2 regions of the Petroclostridium xylanilyticum genome follow, and region 1 is predicted to be linked to the other one. Evidence: a T-box and tRNA genes for the amino acid it is inferred to sense, from the RefSeq annotation. Region 1 holds a T-box; the other holds one or more tRNA genes.

The links. A T-box is a leader RNA that pairs with one kind of tRNA and senses whether it is charged. The one in region 1 lies ahead of tyrS (tyrosine--tRNA ligase), so its partner is inferred to be a tRNA-Tyr.
Region 2: it has a tRNA-Tyr gene. The T-box ahead of tyrS (tyrosine--tRNA ligase) is inferred to sense a tRNA for this amino acid. The anticodon was not compared.

Annotation. Positions count from the first base shown of each region.
Region 1 is NZ_NPML01000003.1:94,923-100,049, forward strand. Features, by position in the region: gene CIB29_RS01720 (lactate utilization protein) at 84-698, opposite strand; gene CIB29_RS01725 (PRK06851 family protein) at 1,041-2,162, shown strand; gene CIB29_RS01730 (CPF_0552 family protein) at 2,277-2,534, shown strand; gene CIB29_RS01735 (hypothetical protein) at 2,601-2,801, shown strand; T-box leader at 2,909-3,150, shown strand; gene tyrS (tyrosine--tRNA ligase) at 3,207-4,436, shown strand.
Region 2 is NZ_NPML01000019.1:513,697-518,823, forward strand. Features, by position in the region: gene CIB29_RS14555 (metal-dependent hydrolase) at 1-535, opposite strand, end outside; gene CIB29_RS14560 (LCP family protein) at 653-1,555, opposite strand; gene CIB29_RS14565 (DMT family transporter) at 1,685-2,122, opposite strand; tRNA gene CIB29_RS14570 (tRNA-Tyr) at 2,203-2,288, opposite strand; tRNA gene CIB29_RS14575 (tRNA-Thr) at 2,296-2,371, opposite strand; tRNA gene CIB29_RS14580 (tRNA-Val) at 2,403-2,478, opposite strand; tRNA gene CIB29_RS14585 (tRNA-Pro) at 2,560-2,636, opposite strand; gene CIB29_RS14590 (N-acetylmuramoyl-L-alanine amidase family protein) at 2,954-3,712, shown strand; gene CIB29_RS14595 (PhoH family protein) at 3,818-5,127, opposite strand, start outside.

The DNA.
Region 1 (5,127 bases):
TCCCAAATTAATAAGGGGCAGCTTTTTATGCTTGTCTAAAAGTATATCAAAAAACAAAAGCGCAATTGTTTTTTTAATAATACTTAGTACCCTAAAGATTCTCCTACTAAAAAGATATGAATATCTTTACCGGCAGGTGGACGATCAAGCTTTACAGTGATATTACACATTCTTTCACTGACATTACAATCGTAACACTTGTCTGTCTTAGCACAGGGTGTATTTAGTTTTAACCTTTTTGCATTTGCAGGACAGGCAACAGTTTTTATCCTGTCGATCGCTGATTCAAAATCTTTTACAATTTTATTGATACCGCAAACAATGATAACTTTTCCAGGCCCGAAAAACATGGCACTCACCCTGTTGCCGATGCCGTCAATATTAACAAGTTCTCCATTCATCGTTATTGCATTGCTGCTGGATAGATATACATCGGCGGTGGAAGCCTTTTCTCTTACGGCATTCCTTTCAGCAGGTTCAACCAGCCAGTGCCAAAATACCTGGTGCCCTTTTGCCTGAAGTTCCTTATGGATTTCCATATCGTATATGGTCATAGAGCCGCCTATACCAACAGTTTCTCCAGGTGTAATTTCATTTAGTACAGCAGTCTTGGCTTCATGAGCATTAGAAAAATAGTTGGCTTTAAAGTTCTTTTTTTTCAGGTTTTCTATGAGTTGCTCAACATTAAAATTGTCCATTCTGTAACCTCCTTAACATTAAAAAATTTTTTGACATCTATAAATATTATTATATATTGTTATTCCAATATGTTAAAGTCAATATCAAAATTTTCATCCAGAGATATATATCTAAAAATTCAGCAATTATTAATTTTCGGTTTTAAAATTTTTAAATATTCAATCTTTTAAGAAATGAAATTGTAAAAATTCTATAGGTACAAGCACCAAAAGCGGCTTTAAGCAATATTAATATAGAAGGATGATAAATGATAATCAAAATCATCAATAATATTTACTCATTTCAATTATCATTTATAGAAATTACAACACAATAATTATCAACAAGGGGGTTGATTTATTATGTCTAGCAAAGGCGCTATCAAACACGTATTTCCGGGTGGAAATACATCCAAAGGCTTTTATTCTTATTACCAGTACATATTAGGTCAGGAAGAAGCAACAAGGATTATCTGCGTCAAAGGCGGCCCAGGAGTAGGTAAGTCGACATTCATGAAAAGTATAGGGATGCAAATGGTAGACAGGGGATATGATGTAGAGTTTATGCATTGTTCTTCTGATAACAGTTCACTTGATGGAGTAGTTATCAAAGATATTAAGGTAGCGTTACTTGATGGTACGGCACCTCATGTAGTGGACCCTAAAAATCCTGGAGCGGTTGATGAAATTCTACACTTGGGGGACTTCTGGAATGAAGACGGTTTAAGGAAAAATAAACAGCAGATATTGGAGAGCAATGCTATGGTAGGCAAATTATTTGCAAGAGCATATAAATACCTTGCAGCGGCTAAATGTATTTATGATGATATTGTTACAATTCATAAAGAAGCGGTGAATCCTGCAGGAGTTAACTTGGAAGCAGAGAAAATTATTCAACAAGAATTTGGTGGAATCTCGGTTAATAATAAGGTAGGCAATATAAGAAAATTATTTGGCAGTGCAATTACTCCTAACGGCTTATGTAATTATCTCGAAACAGTCATTAATGTAAATAGCAATGTATATATAGTAAAAGGAGCACCTGGAACAGGAACAGAAATACTACTTTCAAAAGTGATTGATGCAGCAGTACAAAGAGGATTAAATGTAGAAGCATATTACTGTCCTATGGAGCCTGAAAATAGAGTTGAACATGTAGTCATTTCACAGTTGGGTTTGGCTTTTACTACTTCAAATAAATATCATGTTTCTACTATAAACACAGATTCTTGTATTGATCTGGATAGTTATTTAGATAAAGCTGTTCTGGAAAAATACAGTGCTGAGCTGGCATATGATGCAGAAATGTTTGATATGCTGCTTGATAAAACAATTGCTACCATTAAGAAAGCGAAGAAAACACATGACGTTATGGAAACCTACTATATACCGAATATGAAATTTGATAAGGTACAGGTTTGCTGGGAAAAAACACTACAAAGAATACTCAAATATGCGGAAGAATATAAAAAACTAAAAATATAGAAATTTTAAATGGATACATCTGTTTTTTAATAAAAAAATGATTATGACAGAAATTTTGTGGTATATGAATACTATGCTAAGTCATAACAACATATGAGTAGAGGAGGAAAAATCATGGCAAAAGTAATAATGGGTATTGAGATTGGATCTAGAGGTACTGCTGCTTTAGCAGTACAAAAGCTGCTTTCTGAGAATGGATGTATTATTAAAACGAGATTGGGACTTCATGAAGCTGGTAAAGACCTTAATGCTTGCAGCAAGAAAGGTTTAGTTATACTAGAATTCATTGAAGATGTTGACGAAGAAATTAATAGCCTGGAAAATGAATTAAAGAAAATCGAAAGTGTGATTGTAAAAAGAATGGAATTCTAATTTATCTTATTCAACGGTATTACTTTACTCCCGGATATCCGGGAGTTTTTTTTGGAAATAATTTCTATGAATGCTTTTGCGGCTCCAAAGTCTGGTAGTGTTGCAACAATTGAGAATGGCGTGCAGATAGTAAAAACCATTGTAACTGCTAACAGGTATTTACCAGATACTATTGTGCTGCAAAAGGGTGTGCCGGTGCGCTGGATTATTTTAGTGACAAAGATATTAAAGCCTTCAATGATGAAAGCCCAAGAAAAGGAATTTTAGGGGGAGGCGGCTGTTGCAGTACAGGCTCCGGTTTGAATGGAAGCAGTTGCCATTAAAAAAAGCTGAGGATACTCTTGCGTACACAAGTAAAATTATGATAGAATACACAAAAGACGATGAAGGAGTTTTAGTAGTAGTCCATGGTTACAATGCAGAGAGAAGTCCGGGTGGTGCAAGGGCTTCAGTACATGGTCATATGAATTACCCTCCGGAGTTGCGCACTGAAGAATAAGTAGTAGGTGTAGACGGTTGCCGGCCGTTACAGCGGTAAATTATGAATGAGGTATACCTGGCGCTAGGGCGCAGGTGTATGAATTAAGGTGGTACCACGAGCTTTCTCGTCCTTATGCTGGGTGAGAAAGTTTTTTGTTTTTAATTTAGTAAATATAAACAGGAGGTATTCGTATGAGCAGCGTATTTGATACATTAAAAGAAAGAGGGCTGTTGGCCCAGGTTACTCATGAAGAACAAGTTAGGGAAATACTTGAGAAAGAAAAGGTAACATTTTATATCGGGTTTGACCCTACTGCAGACAGCTTGCATGTAGGACATTTTCTGCAGATGATGGTGATGGCACATATGCAGAGGGCTGGACACCGGCCTATTGCCATCATAGGCGGGGGAACTGCCATGGTAGGAGATCCTACCGGTAAGACCGATATGAGAAGAATGATGACCCGTGAAGAAATTCAGCATAATGCCAATAATTTTAAGAAACAATTGTCCAAATTCATTGATTTCGGTGAAGGAAAGGCCTTAATGATAGACAATGCCGAATGGCTGCTGGAGCTGAACTATGTTCAATTTTTAAGGGAAATCGGTGTGCATTTTTCGGTAAACAGGATGCTTACAGCCGAGTGCTTTAAATCAAGGTTGGAGAGAGGTCTTTCTTTTATAGAGTTTAACTACATGCTCATGCAAAGCTACGATTTTCTTAAGTTATTCCAAAAATATAATTGTACATTCCAATTAGGAGGAGACGACCAGTGGTCAAATATCCTTGGAGGAATTGACCTCATTAGAAGAGTAGAAGGCAAGGAAGCCTATGGAATGACATTTACCCTATTAACTACAAGTGAAGGTAAAAAGATGGGCAAGACTGAAAAGGGAGCCCTATGGCTGGATGCTGAAAAGACATCTCCTTACGAATTTTATCAATACTGGAGAAACGTACATGATGACGATGTAATAAAATGTTTGAAACTGATTACGTTCTTGCCGCTGGAAGAAATAGAAAAGCTGGCTCAGTTAAAAGACCAGGAAATTAATAAAGCAAAAAAAATATTGGCTTATGAGGTTACCAAGCTGGTTCACGGAGAAGAAGAAGCAATTAAGGCTCAGCAGGCGGCAGAATCTCTTTTTGGAAAAGGCGGAAATGCCGTAGATATGCCGACTACTGAAATAACTACAGACGAATTAGGAGAAGGTATGAATGTTTTAGACCTGCTGGTTAAGACTAATCTAATCCCTTCAAAAGGAGAAGGGCGGCGTTTGATCACTCAAGGCGGCCTATATATAAACGACAGCAGAGTTGAAACCGTTGATCTGGTGATAGGAACTCAAGACTTTAAAGAAAATCAGTTAATGGTTCGAAAGGGTAAAAAAGTATATCATAAGATAGCACTGAAAAAATAATTAATAGGAAAATATAAAAGTTACATTGTACTAAATAAAAAGCTGTAGAATTCATGAACTGACCTCTCTAAAGTAGATTAATACAAACGTTTTTATCTTTATCTACTTTAAGGGGTTCTGTTCACTTTTGGGACAGCCCTGTTTTTACGGACTTTACATGCCTTAATAACCCGTGATATAAAAATATCTTTTAAAGCCAGGAAATAAGTAGCCTATTTTCAAAGAATAATGAGATGTCATAAAAGTTATCAAAAACTTATTGGAATCGGTTTCGATAGTTTATTCACAATAAGCTGTAATATTTCAATAAACTGAGGACAATTTCCTCAATAACTGGAGGTTATATCAATAGAATTTGTGAAATTTTGTACAAAATTTATAAATTCTATTGACTTTACCTAAAAAATGGTATATTATATATACGAAAACGCTCCCGACTTAAACGATATAACCTATTTAATTGTTATTTTGTTTATCTGTAATTAGTTATATTTTTTGGTTATAGTGACTTATATAGTGTTCTTATTGGTATAATAAAATACAACTTCTAACTAGTAGTACAAACTATCTTCTAAGCAATATTTTTTTAAATTTCCCTTATAAACTTTTAAAGTAGCTATTTTTCTAAATTTGTTAGATATACTTTTTAAAGTGGCTTTCTAAACTTCACTAAAAATATTTTAAAGTATGC
Region 2 (5,127 bases), on a different contig from region 1:
CAAAATAAAGTTTAACTTTATGTCTAACACCATACAGCATAGATGCACGAATAACGATATAGGATACCAAACCAACTGACATAGCATTTGCAAGGGTACCCTCAAGTATTAGGTACAGAAAAAGAAGCAAGAAAACAATAGGGTCAAAGATAATGAAAAGCCCAAAGGCCAGCTTCTTTTTATAAAGCGGCCACAAAAATTGAACTCCATAGGAATTAAGCATATCAATTCCACTATGGGATAAACAGCCTAAAAATGACCATAACCATACATTTAAAAAAACAAATTGCTTATAAAAGGGCATCAGGCACAGGGTTATGATTCCTGCAAAAGCTGCCAGGCTCACAACCGAGTGGGATATTCCCCTATGATTTTTTAAATATACATAATCTCCCCATTTCTGCAGAACAATATCCAGATCAGGCGCCATAGAACCCAATACAGCTCCCACAAAAGCAGGATTATCCATGGACATTGGCTGTCCCCCCAATTTAGATATCCCCATACCTATTAATGCATGAGTTACTGGATCCATAACCTCACCTCACAATCTACAAAACAAAACCCGACACTTATGTCGGGTTCTTAAGCGCTTTTTACTAATTATAACATAAACTAACCAGTTTTTTTAGTGTAAATATATTACAATCCCTTATTTTAAACTTAATTTGTACCCAAAACTTTCTTCTATTAATGATATGGTCTTTTGATCATCGGCAACAAAATAGGATGCACCGTTTATCATTTTAGGTTCACCGGGAAGTTGATACATCTGTATATTGTTAGAATTAAGGGCTTTTATCATTGATAAATTTTTAGCAACGTCTGCAGCAGTAATATTTGTCTTAACATTTTCCTTAATTGCTTTAAATATGTCATTTGCTTTAGATAGATATTCCAATCTTAGTTTTTGTTCCAACAGTGCCTTTATAAATGCTTGTTGTGCCTTAATCCTGCCAATATCTCCTTCCGGATACTGTCTGTAACGTACAAACTGCTCTGCCTTTTTACCGTCTAGATGCTGCATACCTTTTTTCAGATGGATGTGTAAATCCTGAACCGGGTCATCATAGTTCATATTCACCGGTACATCAATATCAACACCACCTAATATATCAATAATATTTCTAAATCCTTTAAAATTTACTGTTACATAATAGTGTATAGGCATGCCAGTGATTTCTTTAACTTTTCTTATTGCTAATTCTTCTTTTCCTAACGTTAATGCAGCATTAATCTTCTGGTACTTATTGTTTATCTTCACCCTTGTATCTCTAGGGATGGAAAGCATATTTAATTTTTTATTTTTAGAATCCAAACTTGCTACAATCATGACATCCGAACGCGCTTCACTGCCATCAGTGCCCATGATTAAAACATTAATCTTTTTACCTAGTTGAAAAGGCTGTGTTTTATCCAGCACATCAGGCTGAGCCTTATTATTCTCAGAAGTTTGAGATTGGAATGCAAGATTTGCTGCAATAATTCCCCCTGTAACTGCAACAAAAACACTAACTATACTTAAAACAAGTATAATGTATTTTTTGACATTCATTTTTAATCATCTCCTACTTTTAAAGATAACGTGCTTAAAGCAAAATTCGTTATCTGCAACCTCACATTTCTATATAATATTACCTCTAATAAATAAAAGATTCAACAGAAAAATACCCTTTTAAATAAATTATTTTATTACCAGCCTGACACCAATTAACATAAAAACAATCCCTAGTATTTTTAGTATTCCAATGGGTGAACGAGGTACTCCAAACATTCCAAAATGATCTATTAACACACCAATTATTAGTTGGACTGCAACAAAAATGGATAGCGTTGTACCCGTGCCCAAAACCGGAATCACTTGAATAGTAAATAATACTATTACAACCCCTAAAAGTCCTCCTATCCAGTAAATAGGATGTACTTTTATTATACTTGCATAAGCACCTAAATTTCTATAGAATATGTTAATTAAAAATAATACCACTGTTCCGGTCAGGAAGCTATGTAACGCAGCAACTCTTGGTGACACTACTTTCCCCAGACCGGCATTAACGGGTGGTTGAACTGCTAAAAATATGCCTACTGTTACTGCAAGAGCGATCGCATTAAACTTACTCATTCTACTCCTCTTTTCCTGTTAATATAATACAAAATGCTGCAATATTAAAAAAACTGTAGCTATATTAGCTACAGTTTTTGTGGTGGAGGGGGATGGATTCGAACCATCGAAGCTGTGAAGCAACAGATTTACAGTCTGCCCCCTTTGGCCACTCGGGAACCCCTCCAGATAGATGGAGCTGGCGAACGGAATCGAACCATCAACCTGCTGATTACAAGTCAGCTGCTCTGCCTATTGAGCTACGCCAGCACACATATTTATTTATATCTAATCTAATTTATGGTGGGCACAATAGGGCTCGAACCTATGACCCCCTGCTTGTAAGGCAGGTGCTCTCCCAGCTGAGCTATGCGCCCATAAAATTATGCTGCTTATACTGCGAGAAATATAATAGCACATCTCAAAACTTTAGTCAAACATTTTGATATGCCAATTAATGGTCGGGGTTGAGGGACTTGAACCCCCGGCCCCATGGTCCCAAACCATGTGCGCTACCAAACTGCGCTAAACCCCGCTACTTAGCGACTCTCACCGCGACACTTGTATATCTTAATATATTTTATGCTATTATTCAAAGTTTAATTTACTCCATAACTATAATTTACATTATTATATCTCTTCTTTTCTTTATATATCTAATTATCTCTCATGTTTTTATTAAAACAGATTTGCTTTTTTACTATTATGGTCAACCAAACAAAGCCATGCATGGGCCACTGCGGTGAGTGTGCCGAAGGACCTACTTAATCTCAAACTTTTTTTAGCAAATACGAATATTTTTTCATTTCAAGAATACATTTATTGCGTAATAAGTTTAAAGGAGCAGGTAAGATGCATAAATGTATTCTTATTTATATTACCTGGAAAGGAATAATATGTGTGGCAGTTATTGCTGTTATTTTATTTTTACTGCCTGCTGCCGTTATCCGGGCAAATATAAAAAAAATACCTCATACCGGAGAATTATCAGGGAAAATTATCGTAGTCGATCCTGGACACGGTGGAGTAGATAGTGGTACGCACTATGAAGGAAAAGTACTTGAAAAAGATATCAATCTTGCAATTGGACTTAAACTTAAACAGCATTTAACAACAAAAGGGGCATCGGTGATTATGACCAGAGAAATCGATGATTCACTAGATGACCATAAAAAGAACGGCAGCCGCCACCGTGAAGACCTTAATGCGAGAGTAAATATAGTAAATAAAAGTCAGGCTGATGTTTTTATCAGTATTCACGCCAACTGCATAAGAAACAGTTCAAGTACACTGGGCCCAATGGTATTTTACCATGGTTCCAGTGAAAAAAGCAAATATCTTGCGGAGTGTATACAACAATCTTTAAATACCCTTTCAGCTTATGAAAATATAGGTGCAAAGGCCAAACATCTTGCTGCTAAAGGTGATTATGTGGTCCTACGTGAAACTTCTCCCCCGGGTGTAATTGTTGAGGCAGGTTTTATCTCAAATACTACTGATAGAACATTACTGCAAAAAGAAAGTCACCAGCATGAAATTGCTGAATTAATTGTACAGGGAGTTATTAAGTATTTTAATTACGAGAAGTCAGAAGTAGAGACTAAAGATTAAGACCACTGAAAAAGTGCCTCTAGAATCAGGGGCACTTTTTCAATGGTTTCGGATAAAGATTCCGCATCCCGGCCAAACCTGCTGCAACCCTTGGTTATGGTTTATTTACATCCTTGTCGCCGCCTCATAAGCCAGCGGTGATCTTTCACATTCATTTTCCGTCAATGTGATCTGGCAGCACAGCTTGCTTCCTTTCATTTTTTCTGCTGCGTAGCATAACCCGTTGGTACGCTCATCCAAAAATGGATGGTCTATTTGATGGGGATCACCTAAAAGTATAATTTTTGTTCCCATTCCCGCCCTGGTGATAATACCTTTTACCTGTTTGGGCGTTAGGTTTTGAGCTTCATCTATGATTACCCAGTGACGGTTGATTGACCTCCCTCTAAGGTAAGCAATTGCCTCACTGGTGATAATTTTTCTGTCAAATAATTCATCTACTTTGTCCTTTAGTTCCTTTTCGTTATAATACCTGCGTTCATCGTCATTATCAATTAATATCTCCAGATTATCCCGAATTGGGCGCATAAAGGGTGCAATCTTTTCTTCCTCTGTTCCAGGTAAAAATCCAAGTTCTTCATCCATCATGACATTTGGGCGGAGAATCAGGATCTTTCTATACATTTTAGTCCTTTCTTCAAGAATTTTATGTAATCCTACAGCCAGGGCATAAAAGGTTTTTGCTGTTCCTGCCGGTCCCTTAACTATTACCAGAGGGACTGAATCTGTATCGGCAAAGAGTGCTTCCTGCATGAATTTCTGCCCGGCATTTCTCGGGGTAACTCCAAAAGGATTAATATTTAAATAATTTAAAGGTACAATTTCTTTACCGTTAAATCTCCCTAGAGCCGTTTGTTTAGAATTATTAAACGAATGGATTATCAGGAATTGGTTAATCTCCAATTCGGGTATTACAGGTATATCATTCTCTTGATAGACTGCAACATCTTCAAGTTTTATCGGTTTATGATTGCTATAAAATTCATTGATTTTATCTGGATGGGCATATACTTCAATTCTTCCCGTATACTGTTCTTCATATTTGGGGACCTGTTCACTGAAGAAATCCTGTGCTATTACATCAACGATATCTCCTTTTATCCTTTCAAAAATATCCTTTGTAATTAAAAATACGGAATAACCATCTTCTTTTAATCCCTTACAGACCTGGAGTATCCTATTATCACATGAATATTTATCCCAGCTTTTTGGGAGCTTTACATTATAATGGTTCATTTCTACCCTTAATGTTCCGCCATTATCCAGGGGTACCCCCTCGTTTAACCTCCCTTTTTCTCTCAGTTTATCAAGATAACGTGCCACATACCTTGCATTCGCACCCAATTCCCCAGGTTCTTTTTTAAACTTATCCAGTTCCTCTAAAACCACTTCCGGCAAAACAACAATGTTATCGC